Regions from separate parts of the Enterobacter sp. RHBSTW-00994 genome, predicted to be linked through region 1. Evidence: predicted binding sites of a transcription regulator. Region 1 holds the regulator's gene; each other region holds the start of a gene.
The links. Region 1 encodes PurR, which represses purine synthesis genes. Its sites were predicted from a motif close to CANGCAAACGTTTGCNTG; they were not measured.

Region 1 (3,278 bases):
AGCATTACGGCGAGCACGATGCGAAAGCAGCAACGTCATTAACGGTGCGCCAACCATTACACCAATGGCATAAGCACTGATCAGCATGCCTGCCGCAGGTATAGAAACATCTACACCCCGGGCAATAACCGGCAGTAGCCCCATCGGGGAGAACTCAGTAGTGCCAATCCCAAAGGCGCCAATCGCCAGGGCCAGCAGAGGAAAATTGATTTTCATGGGTCAACTCCGGATGCTGCGTCGGTTCTCGACACAGAACAAAGAAGCGGAAAGCATGACATCAATCACAAAAAATGAAAAGTTAGCAAAACAGCAAAAGATATTTAGCGGAAAAGCAACAATTGAGGAAGGTTCGGAGGGAGAGGTTTCTCCCCCCGTTTAAATCAGTGCAGAATGGCAGTAAAACCTGCGGCAACAATCAAACCCAGCACAATAATGGTGGTCGTTAACGAAAACTTAAGATCGGTACTCATCAATTTTTCCCCTTTTAATCCCCACATGAAAAGTGAGCTTGCTCATTTTTACACAGTTTACGTCAAAAATCTTCCAGGATTTAAACTGATAACCACTTTTGCTCTTCCCCTTTTGGTCAAGATCAGACAAAATTCCACGCTAAATTTATTAGCGTACCGGCCATTGACCCCCTCCTGACGTCCTGTGTCGTTTTCCCGGCGTGTCGCGATTCATAATTGCGTGATAAGGGTGAGAGAAGGCAAACGTTTACCTTCAAGTTTTTCAGGAGCTTAGGATATGGTCTGGAGTGACATTTAATGGCAACAATAAAAGACGTGGCAAAACGCGCAAACGTTTCCACTACAACCGTATCACATGTAATTAACAAAACGCGCTTTGTTGCTGAAGAGACACGCAATGCGGTCTGGGCAGCGATTAAAGAGCTACACTATTCGCCGAGTGCCGTTGCACGCAGCCTGAAAGTCAATCACACCAAATCCATTGGTTTGCTGGCGACCAGTAGTGAAGCAGCCTATTTTGCTGAGATTATTGAAGCAGTAGAAAAAAATTGCTTCCAGAAAGGCTATACGCTGATCCTGGGCAATGCATGGAACAGCATTGAAAAACAACGCGCTTACCTGTCCATGATGGCGCAAAAGCGCGTTGATGGTCTGCTGGTTATGTGTTCCGAATACCCTGAGTCCGTGCTCTCCATGCTGGAAGAGTATCGCCATATTCCTATGGTTGTGATGGACTGGGGAGATACCCGGGCTGATTTCACCGACTCAGTGAATGATAACGCCTTCGAAGGTGGTTACATGGCGGGACGCTACCTGGTTGAGCGTGGCCACCGCGATATTGGCGTCATTCCGGGTCCACTGGAGCGCAACACTGGAGCGGGACGTCTGGCTGGATTTATGAAAGCGATGGAAGAAGCGCTGATCACAGTTCCGGAAAACTGGATTGTACAGGGCGATTTTGAGCCTGAATCTGGTTATCACGCCATGCAGCAGATCGTGTCACAGCCGCACCGACCAACCGCTGTATTCTGCGGTGGCGACATTATGGCGATGGGCGCACTGTGTGCAGCCGATGAACTTGGTCTGCGCGTACCACAGGATATTTCGGTGATCGGGTATGACAATGTGCGAAATGCTCGCTTCTTTACACCGGCACTGACCACGATTCATCAGCCAAAAGATTCACTTGGTGAAACAGCGTTCAATATGTTGATGGACAGAATTGTCAGCAAGCGCGAAGAATCGCAAACAATTGAAGTCCACCCTCGGCTTATCGAGCGTCGCTCTGTTGCGGATGGCCCATTCCGTGACTATCGTCGCTAATGCTCTTTTCGGAGCCGGTTAATCCGGCTCCCTCAACCACTCTTTATTCATCGTTTCACTGTCTCCCAGATACTCCAGTAGCCAGGCCAGCGCAGGCGAAATATCATTTTGCTGCCAGGTAAGACAACAAGCTGCATCCGGGAACGGGTTCTCCAGTTCCAGCGAAACCCACTCACCGCTGTCAATTTTTGGACGCGCAAAGTGTACGGGAACCATCGCCACACACAGCCCGGCCGACAAACATGTTGCTGAGGATTCCCAGTCAGGCGCAACAACACGCCTTTGGTTGTCCAGCAACCAGGTAATACGCTTCGGCAGTGAACGGGACGTATCTTCCCGCACCAGTGAAGGCCAGTTACGGAGTGTGTCGTCACTCAGCGGCCCCTTCATTGCAGCCAGGGGGTGGTGACTTGCCACCACACAAGTCCAGCTGAGCATTCCCATATCGCGAAACGCATAGCGCCCCCCGACAGGAATGGCCTGCGTTGCGCCAATAGCCATTTCGACCCTGCCATCCGCCAGAGCATCCCAGACGCCGTTGAATACTTCCTGTGAAACCCGCAACTCAACATCAGAGAAATGGCGATAAAAATCGACAATCATTTGCCGAGTCCGTTCGGGTTTGACGATATTGTCGACGGCAATGGAGAGATGCCCTCGCCAACCGTTCGCTATTTGCTGGCACTGCTCACGGGTGATCTGCATTTTTTTGATAACAGAACGCCCTTCTTTCAAAAACCATACACCTGCAGGTGTTAACTCCACATCGCGATGGCGTCGTTCAAACAGCGGCACTGCCAGCCACTCCTCCAGTTGACGCACCGTATAGCTTATCGCTGATGGAACCCGATGAAGCTCCTGAGCTGCACCGCTGAAACTGCCGTTACGGGCGACAGCATCCACCACTTCCAAAGAATAATCTGACCACATTTTCTGCCTACAAAAAATTTGAATGCACTCGCCAAATATTAGCGTTTCACAAGCAGCTTTGCACTCCCTACACTCAGCGCCAATGTACACCTGCCTCCTCAGGAGAAAAAAACAATGCACCCCAGGAAAGGATTTTTAGTGTGGCTCGGCGGCTTAAGCGTGCTGGGTTTTTTGGCCACCGATATGTATTTACCGGCTTTCGCTGCTATGCAGGAAGATTTACAAACACCTGCCGCGGCCATTAGCGCCAGCCTGAGTTTATTTCTTGCAGGCTTTGCGTTTGCTCAACTGCTTTGGGGACCACTCTCTGACCGATTTGGTCGTAAACCGGTGCTGTTACTGGGGTTAGCCATTTTTGCTTTGGGTTGTCTGGGGATGTTGTGGGTACGTGACGCCACCTGGTTGCTGGTATTGCGTTTCGTTCAGGCGGTCGGTGTCTGTGCCGCAGCAGTCACCTGGCAAGCGCTGGTAACGGATCACTATCCGGCGTCACGCACCAATCGTATCTTTGCCACAATTATGCCACTGGTGGGGCTTTCTCCAGCCCTCGCACCT
Region 2 (3,278 bases), 740 kb from region 1:
ATGCATTCTGAAGCGCCTGCTGGCTGGACATGACCTTTCGGCCATATGCATTTTCCTGGTGCAGATAATCAAGCACATCTGGCTGGGAGCGCTCATCGTCCCTCAGCCAGTAATAATTGTCGATACGCGTATCACCATGCGTGGTCATCGCGTAAGGAATACGTCGGGCTTTTGGTGGCATGTCATTTTCTTTTGAGTTTTACACCCTATAAGGGTGGCAAAACCTGCGCATGATGCAAGCGAAACATACCCACTCAGGCCGAAAGTCAGCTCTGTAATGCCTGTTTTTGTTGCTGAATATCCTTTTCTATCCCCTCACGAACATCCTGAGGTATTTTGAGTGCGTCACCCAGCGCATTCAGATAGCTGCGCTCCATAAAGTGATCGATATCGATGGCGGCACAACTGAGAAAATAGAGTTCCAGCGCCTCTTCTTCATTTTTCACACTTTGCGCCAGGCGTGCCGGCTCAAGAGGTTGTTCTATAGCCAGAGCCACCAAGGCTCTGCCCTGCTCTTCAACACCGGCTTCACGGAGCTGCTGTTCAATTGCCGTTCGCTCCTTGTCATCGATATGCCCGTCACTCTTCGCCGCGAACACCAGTGCCTGTATCAACCGTTCGGTTCGCAGATCCAGTGGAGAGGTGTGCTGCCCATAATGAGGCTCATCCTGATGTGCGGTACGGACTCTGTCCTTGTATTTATTCCAGAGAACCGTACCCGCGATCGCACCGCCGCCAGCCAGTAACGCTCCCGTACCATACTTCGCCAGTAATTTTCTGGAGGATTTATTGGCCACCAGCAAGCCCGCCAGCCCACCGAGCGCCCCAGGAACAAGAAACTTACCTAACCCCTGCTCACCCGATGGCCCCATTTTCTGCCCTAACAGCGATTGCAATTGATTCAACCAGTTCGACATGTTTTCCTCACTCTACTGTGCGCAATGTCTAAAGACTAAGCACCGCGGTGTCAGGAAATGTCTGCCATGACAAAAGAAGCGCAAATTTATCGGCTGCAGACCAGTATGGTTGGTTCATCGCGACGAGACATACGCAAACGTTTTCGTTTATACTGCGCGCAACTTTTTCAGGGGGATTGTTATGACTCGTTTAGGAACCGCGCTGCGACCAGCGGCAACACGTGTAATGCTGTTGGGATCGGGCGAACTGGGAAAAGAAGTCGCCATCGAGTGCCAGCGTTTAGGTGTTGAAGTGATTGCCGTTGACCGCTATGCCGACGCACCTGCAATGCACGTTGCCCACCGCGCCCACGTCATTAACATGCTCGATGGCGATGCCTTGCGAGCGCTTATTGAGCTGGAAAAACCCGATTTTGTTGTACCGGAAATTGAGGCGATTGCCACCGATACGTTGATTGCACTTGAGCAGGAAGGACAGCGTGTTGTGCCTTGTGCAAAAGCGGCCAAACTCACCATGAACCGCGAAGGTATCCGTCGTCTGGCAGCGGAAGAGCTGTTGCTGCCTACCTCCGCCTACCGTTTTGCCGATGGTAAAGATGAATTTTTTCAGGCGGTCGCGGAAATCGGTTACCCGTGCATCATTAAGCCCGTGATGAGTTCTTCCGGCAAAGGTCAGAGCTTTATCCGTGACGCAGAAACACTTGATGCGGCCTGGGATTATGCCCAACAGGGCGGGCGCGCAGGTGCGGGCCGCGTCATTGTTGAGGGCGTTGTTAAGTTTGATTTCGAAATCACCCTGCTGACGGTGAGCGCTGTGGACGGTGTATATTTCTGCGACCCCGTGGGCCACCGACAGGAAGAGGGGGATTACCGCGAATCCTGGCAGCCACAGCAGATGAGCGAACTCGCGCTGGAACGTGCGCAGGAGATTGCGCGCAATGTTGTGCTGGCTCTGGGTGGCTATGGTCTTTTCGGTGTCGAGTTGTTTGTTTGCGGCGACGACGTGATCTTCAGTGAGGTCTCCCCTCGCCCTCATGATACAGGCATGGTTACGCTGATTTCTCAGGATCTCTCTGAGTTTGCTCTCCACGTTCGGGCATTCCTCGGCCTGCCCGTTGGTGGCATCCGCCAGTACGGTCCGGCGGCATCTGCCGTTATCCTGCCACAGTTAACAAGCCAAAACGTCACGTTTGATAACGTTGAAAGCGCAGTCGGCGCAGGTTTGCAGGTACGTTTGTTCGGTAAACCCGAAATTGACGGCACACGTCGTCTCGGGGTGGTGTTAGCCACCGGAGAGAGCGTCAGTGATGCCATCACGCGTGCGAAAACAGCGGCGGCATCGGTGGACGTTGCGGGATAAAAAAACGGGCCATATGGCCCGTTTTTCGTTTTGCTTGTTCAGCTAACAAACTTTACTGTTTCGCGCCTTCAACCGCTTCGCGAGCCAGTTTGGTAATCCGATCCCAGTCACCCGCTTCCAGCGCATCGGCCGGAACCAGCCAGGAGCCACCGATGCACAGTACGCTTTTCAGCGCCAGATAATCACGGTAGTTAGCCGGAGAGATACCGCCAGTTGGGCAGAAACGCACCTGTGAGAATGGACCCGCAATAGCCTGCAGCGCTTTTGTACCGCCATTGGCTTCTGCCGGGAAGAATTTGAACTCTTTCAGACCGAAATCCAGACCCAGCATCAGTTCAGACACGGTGCTGATACCAGGGATCAACGGGATCGTACCTTCAGTTGCTGCTTTCAGCAGCGGTTCAGTCAGGCCAGGGCTGATCGCAAACTGCGCGCCAGCTTCGGTTACGTCAGCCAGTTGCTGCGGATTCAGCACCGTACCCGCCCCCACGATCGCTTCAGGAACGTCTTTCGCAATTGCGCGGATCGCGTCCATTGCGCATGCGGTGCGCAGGGTCACTTCCAGAACACGAACGCCACCCGCAACCAGGGCTTTCGCCATCGGTACAGCATGTTCCAGTTTATTCACCACGATCACCGGCACTACCGGGCCAGTTTTCAGGATTGCTTCTGCACTTGTTTTCCAGTTTTTCATCAGAGTTTTCTCTCGCCAGATCGATAAATCTTGTCGTCTTAAAACGTAATACAGGTCGCACCCTGTTCTGCACCGGAGAGTTTCTCACGCAGTGCGCCAAACAGCTCACGCCCCGTGCCAACACGCGACGCTCTCAGGTCAGGAATATGCGGCTTACGGACCGCAAGCTCAGCCTCGTCCACCAGCAGGGTCAATTCACCTGTCTGGCCATTAACGCGGATGATATCGCCATCGCGAACTTTCGCCAGTAACCCACCATCGTAGGCTTCAGGAGTAACATGAATAGCTGAAGGCACTTTACCTGATG
Region 3 (3,278 bases), 1.5 Mb from region 1:
GCCACCCAGACCGATATTCATCGCCGGGCCACCCAGGACGATCAGCTTCGCACCAACGGTAATCTCGCCTTTTTGCACGTGATCGGCACGAATGTTACCAATCCCGCCTGCCAGCATGATCGGTTTGTGGTATCCACGCAGCTCTTCACCGTTGTGGCTGTCCACTCTTTCTTCGTAAGTACGGAAGTAACCGTTCAGTGCCGGACGACCAAACTCGTTGTTAAACGCTGCGCCACCCAACGGGCCTTCCGTCATGATATCGAGCGCGGTAACGATACGTTCTGGCTTACCAAAATCTTCTTCCCACGGCTGTTCAAAACCAGGGATACGCAGGTTGGAGACGGAGAAACCAACCAGACCGGCTTTTGGTTTTGCACCGCGGCCGGTTGCACCTTCATCACGGATTTCACCGCCAGAACCGGTTGCCGCACCCGGCCACGGGGAGATCGCCGTCGGGTGGTTGTGGGTTTCAACCTTCATCAGGATATGCGCTGGCTCCTGGTGGAACTCATAACGCCCTGCTTCGCGATCGGCGAAGAAGCGGCCCACTTCTGAACCTTCCATTACCGCCGCGTTATCTTTATAAGCAGACAATACGTGGTCAGGGGTTTGTTCAAAGGTGTTTTTAATCATTTTGAACAGCGACTTTGGCTGCTCTTCGCCATCGATAATCCAGTCAGCGTTGAAAATCTTATGGCGGCAGTGTTCGGAGTTGGCCTGCGCGAACATATAGAGCTCGATGTCGTTCGGATTGCGGTTCAGCTTAACGAAAGCATCCTGCAAATAATCGATTTCATCTTCGGCCAGCGCCAGACCTAAACGCTGGTTAGCCTCAATAAGTGCCTGACGTCCCTGCCCCAGCAGATCTACGCTTTGCACGGGTGCTGGCTGGTGATGAGCAAACAACTTCTGCGCATCGTCCAGAGAGGTAAACACACTCTCCATCATACGGTCGTGTAGCTCGTCAGCAACACTCTGCCACTGCTCAGTGGTCAGCGTTGATGCTTCAACATAGTACGCCACACCACGTTCCAGACGAGTAATCTGATTCAGGCCACAGTTGTGGGCGATGTCAGTGGCTTTTGAAGACCAGGGGGAGATTGTGCCAGGACGCGGAGTCACAAGCAGAAGTTTACCGCCAGGCGTATGGCTATTCAGGGTTGGGCCATACTTGAGCAAGCGTCCAAGGCGCGCCAGCTCTTCGGCATCCAGAGATGCATTCAGATCAGCAAAATGGACATACTCAGCGTAAATATCGCTTACCGGGAGGTCGGCAGCCTGAAAACGTGCCAGCAGTTTATTAATACGGAAGGCAGACAGTGCAGGCGAACCACGCAGAATTTCCATCATAAGTCTCTCGTCTTCGAAGCGCCTGAGGCGCTTACAGTGTGCGCAAGGGGAAAACGGGCGTCATTATAGAGAATCCTGAGCGCCGACGAAACCGTTTGCGTCGAAATAAAATCAACGTTTACGTTTAACAATAGATGTGACCAAACTCTCGAAATTGTTGCCAACTGGCGTAACTTTGCGCAAAATGCCGCACATTCAATGGCAATCCTTATTCTTAACATGGCTACAGCATACTGAGGCAACCGGCGTCGCAGAGAATTAACTAATTGAAAAAATTAAAGATTAATTATCTGCTCATCGGCATAGTTACCTTGCTGTTAGCAGTGGCCCTATGGCCTTCTATCCCCTGGTTCGGCAAAGCCGAAAACCGTATCGCCGCGATCCAGTCGCGGGGAGAGTTGCGCGTCAGTACCATCGTCTCGCCACTGACCTACAGTAATATTAATGGCAAAATCATTGGCCTCGATTACGAACTCGCCCAGCAGTTTGCCAATTACCTGGGCGTGAAGCTCAAGATCACGGTACGCCAGAATATTAGCCAGTTGTTCGATGACCTGGATAACGACAATGCCGACATGCTGGCTGCCGGGCTGGTCTATAACAGCGAGCGTAGCAAGAGCTACCAACCCGGCCCAACTTATTACTCCGTATCACAGCAACTGGTTTATCGCGTCGGCAGCCCGCGTCCGCGCTCTTTGGCCGCGATTACCGAACAGCAGATGACCATCGCCCCTGGGCATGTGGTGATTGATGATTTGCGTGCGCTGAAAGAGAAGAAATACCCTGACCTTAGCTGGACGGTAGATGAAAAGCTGGGGACAACTGCACTGCTCGAGCAGGTTAAAGATAAAAAGCTGGCCTATACCATTGCCGATTCTGTTGCGATTAGCCTTTTCCAGCGTGTTCACCCTGAAATCGCGGTGGCACTTGATGTCACCGACGAGCAACCCGTCACCTGGTTTAGCCCCTTAGACAACGACCAGACTCTCTCAGCCGCCATGCTCGATTTCTTTAATTCGATGAATGAAGACGGCACGCTGGCGCGTCTGGAGGAGAAGTATCTCGGTCACGGAGAGGACTTCGACTACGTTGATACCCGCAGTTTCCTGCGCGCGGTAGACAGCGTTTTACCCGATTTACAGCCGCTGTTTGAGAAGTACGCGCAGGAGATCGACTGGCGACTGCTGGCTGCCATCTCTTACCAGGAATCGCACTGGGATACGCAGGCGACATCGCCAACCGGCGTACGCGGACTAATGATGCTGACCAAAAATACGGCGCAAAGTCTTGGCCTGAGCGATCGCACCGATGCGGAACAAAGCATCAGCGGGGGAGCGCGTTATTTACAGGACATGATGGATAAAGTGCCGGAAACCGTCCCGGAAGAAGAGCGTATCTGGTTTGCCCTGGCTGCCTATAACATGGGCTATGCGCATATGCTTGACGCGCGGACACTGACAGCAAAAACCAAGGGTAATCCGGACAGCTGGTCTGACGTAAAACAGCGTTTGCCGCTGTTAAGCCAAAAACCCTGGTACAACAAGCTCACTTACGGCTATGCCCGAGGGCATGAAGCCTATGCCTATGTGGAGAATATCCGTAAGTATCAGATAAGCCTGGTCGGTTATCTGCTGGAGAAGGAAAAAGAGGCGAGCGAGGCAAAACAGCTCGCGCAAAGTTATCCAGTCGTGTTACCGGATGAAGTTAATCGTCCGACGGCTTCAATTCTGCCTTTTGTTGCTTTTTCTGCTGCCGGCGCATTCGAAAGAAGTCACTTAACAGTCCCGAACACTCTGGTGCAAGTACCCCACCGATAGTCTGTACCTGGTGATTCATTCCAGGATGGCCCAGCACATCCATTAACGACCCCGCCGCCCCGGTTTTTTCATCCCGCGCACCGAATACCAGCGTCCCGATGCGGCTATGTA

Region 2: a site for PurR is predicted at 1,048-1,065, ahead of purT (formate-dependent phosphoribosylglycinamide formyltransferase). Genes of this name have one in related genera too.
Region 3: a site for PurR is predicted at 1,435-1,452, ahead of purL (phosphoribosylformylglycinamidine synthase). Genes of this name have one in related genera too.

What each region holds. Positions count from the first base shown of each region.
Region 1 is NZ_CP056199.1:2,032,944-2,036,221, reverse strand. It holds gene HV346_RS09790 (MFS transporter) at 1-216, opposite strand, end outside; gene HV346_RS09785 (hypothetical protein) at 215-379, shown strand; gene HV346_RS09780 (YnhF family membrane protein) at 381-470, opposite strand; gene purR (HTH-type transcriptional repressor PurR) at 768-1,793, shown strand; gene punR (DNA-binding transcriptional activator PunR) at 1,812-2,723, opposite strand; gene punC (purine nucleoside transporter PunC) at 2,838-3,278, shown strand, end outside.
Region 2 is NZ_CP056199.1:2,776,719-2,779,996, forward strand. It holds gene ptrB (oligopeptidase B) at 1-181, opposite strand, end outside; gene HV346_RS13340 (tellurite resistance TerB family protein) at 267-917, opposite strand; gene purT (formate-dependent phosphoribosylglycinamide formyltransferase) at 1,099-2,277, shown strand; gene kdgA (bifunctional 4-hydroxy-2-oxoglutarate aldolase/2-dehydro-3-deoxy-phosphogluconate aldolase) at 2,330-2,971, opposite strand; gene edd (phosphogluconate dehydratase) at 3,010-3,278, opposite strand, start outside.
Region 3 is NZ_CP056199.1:3,506,702-3,509,979, forward strand. It holds gene purL (phosphoribosylformylglycinamidine synthase) at 1-1,350, opposite strand, end outside; gene mltF (membrane-bound lytic murein transglycosylase MltF) at 1,617-3,167, shown strand; gene tadA (tRNA adenosine(34) deaminase TadA) at 3,055-3,278, opposite strand, start outside.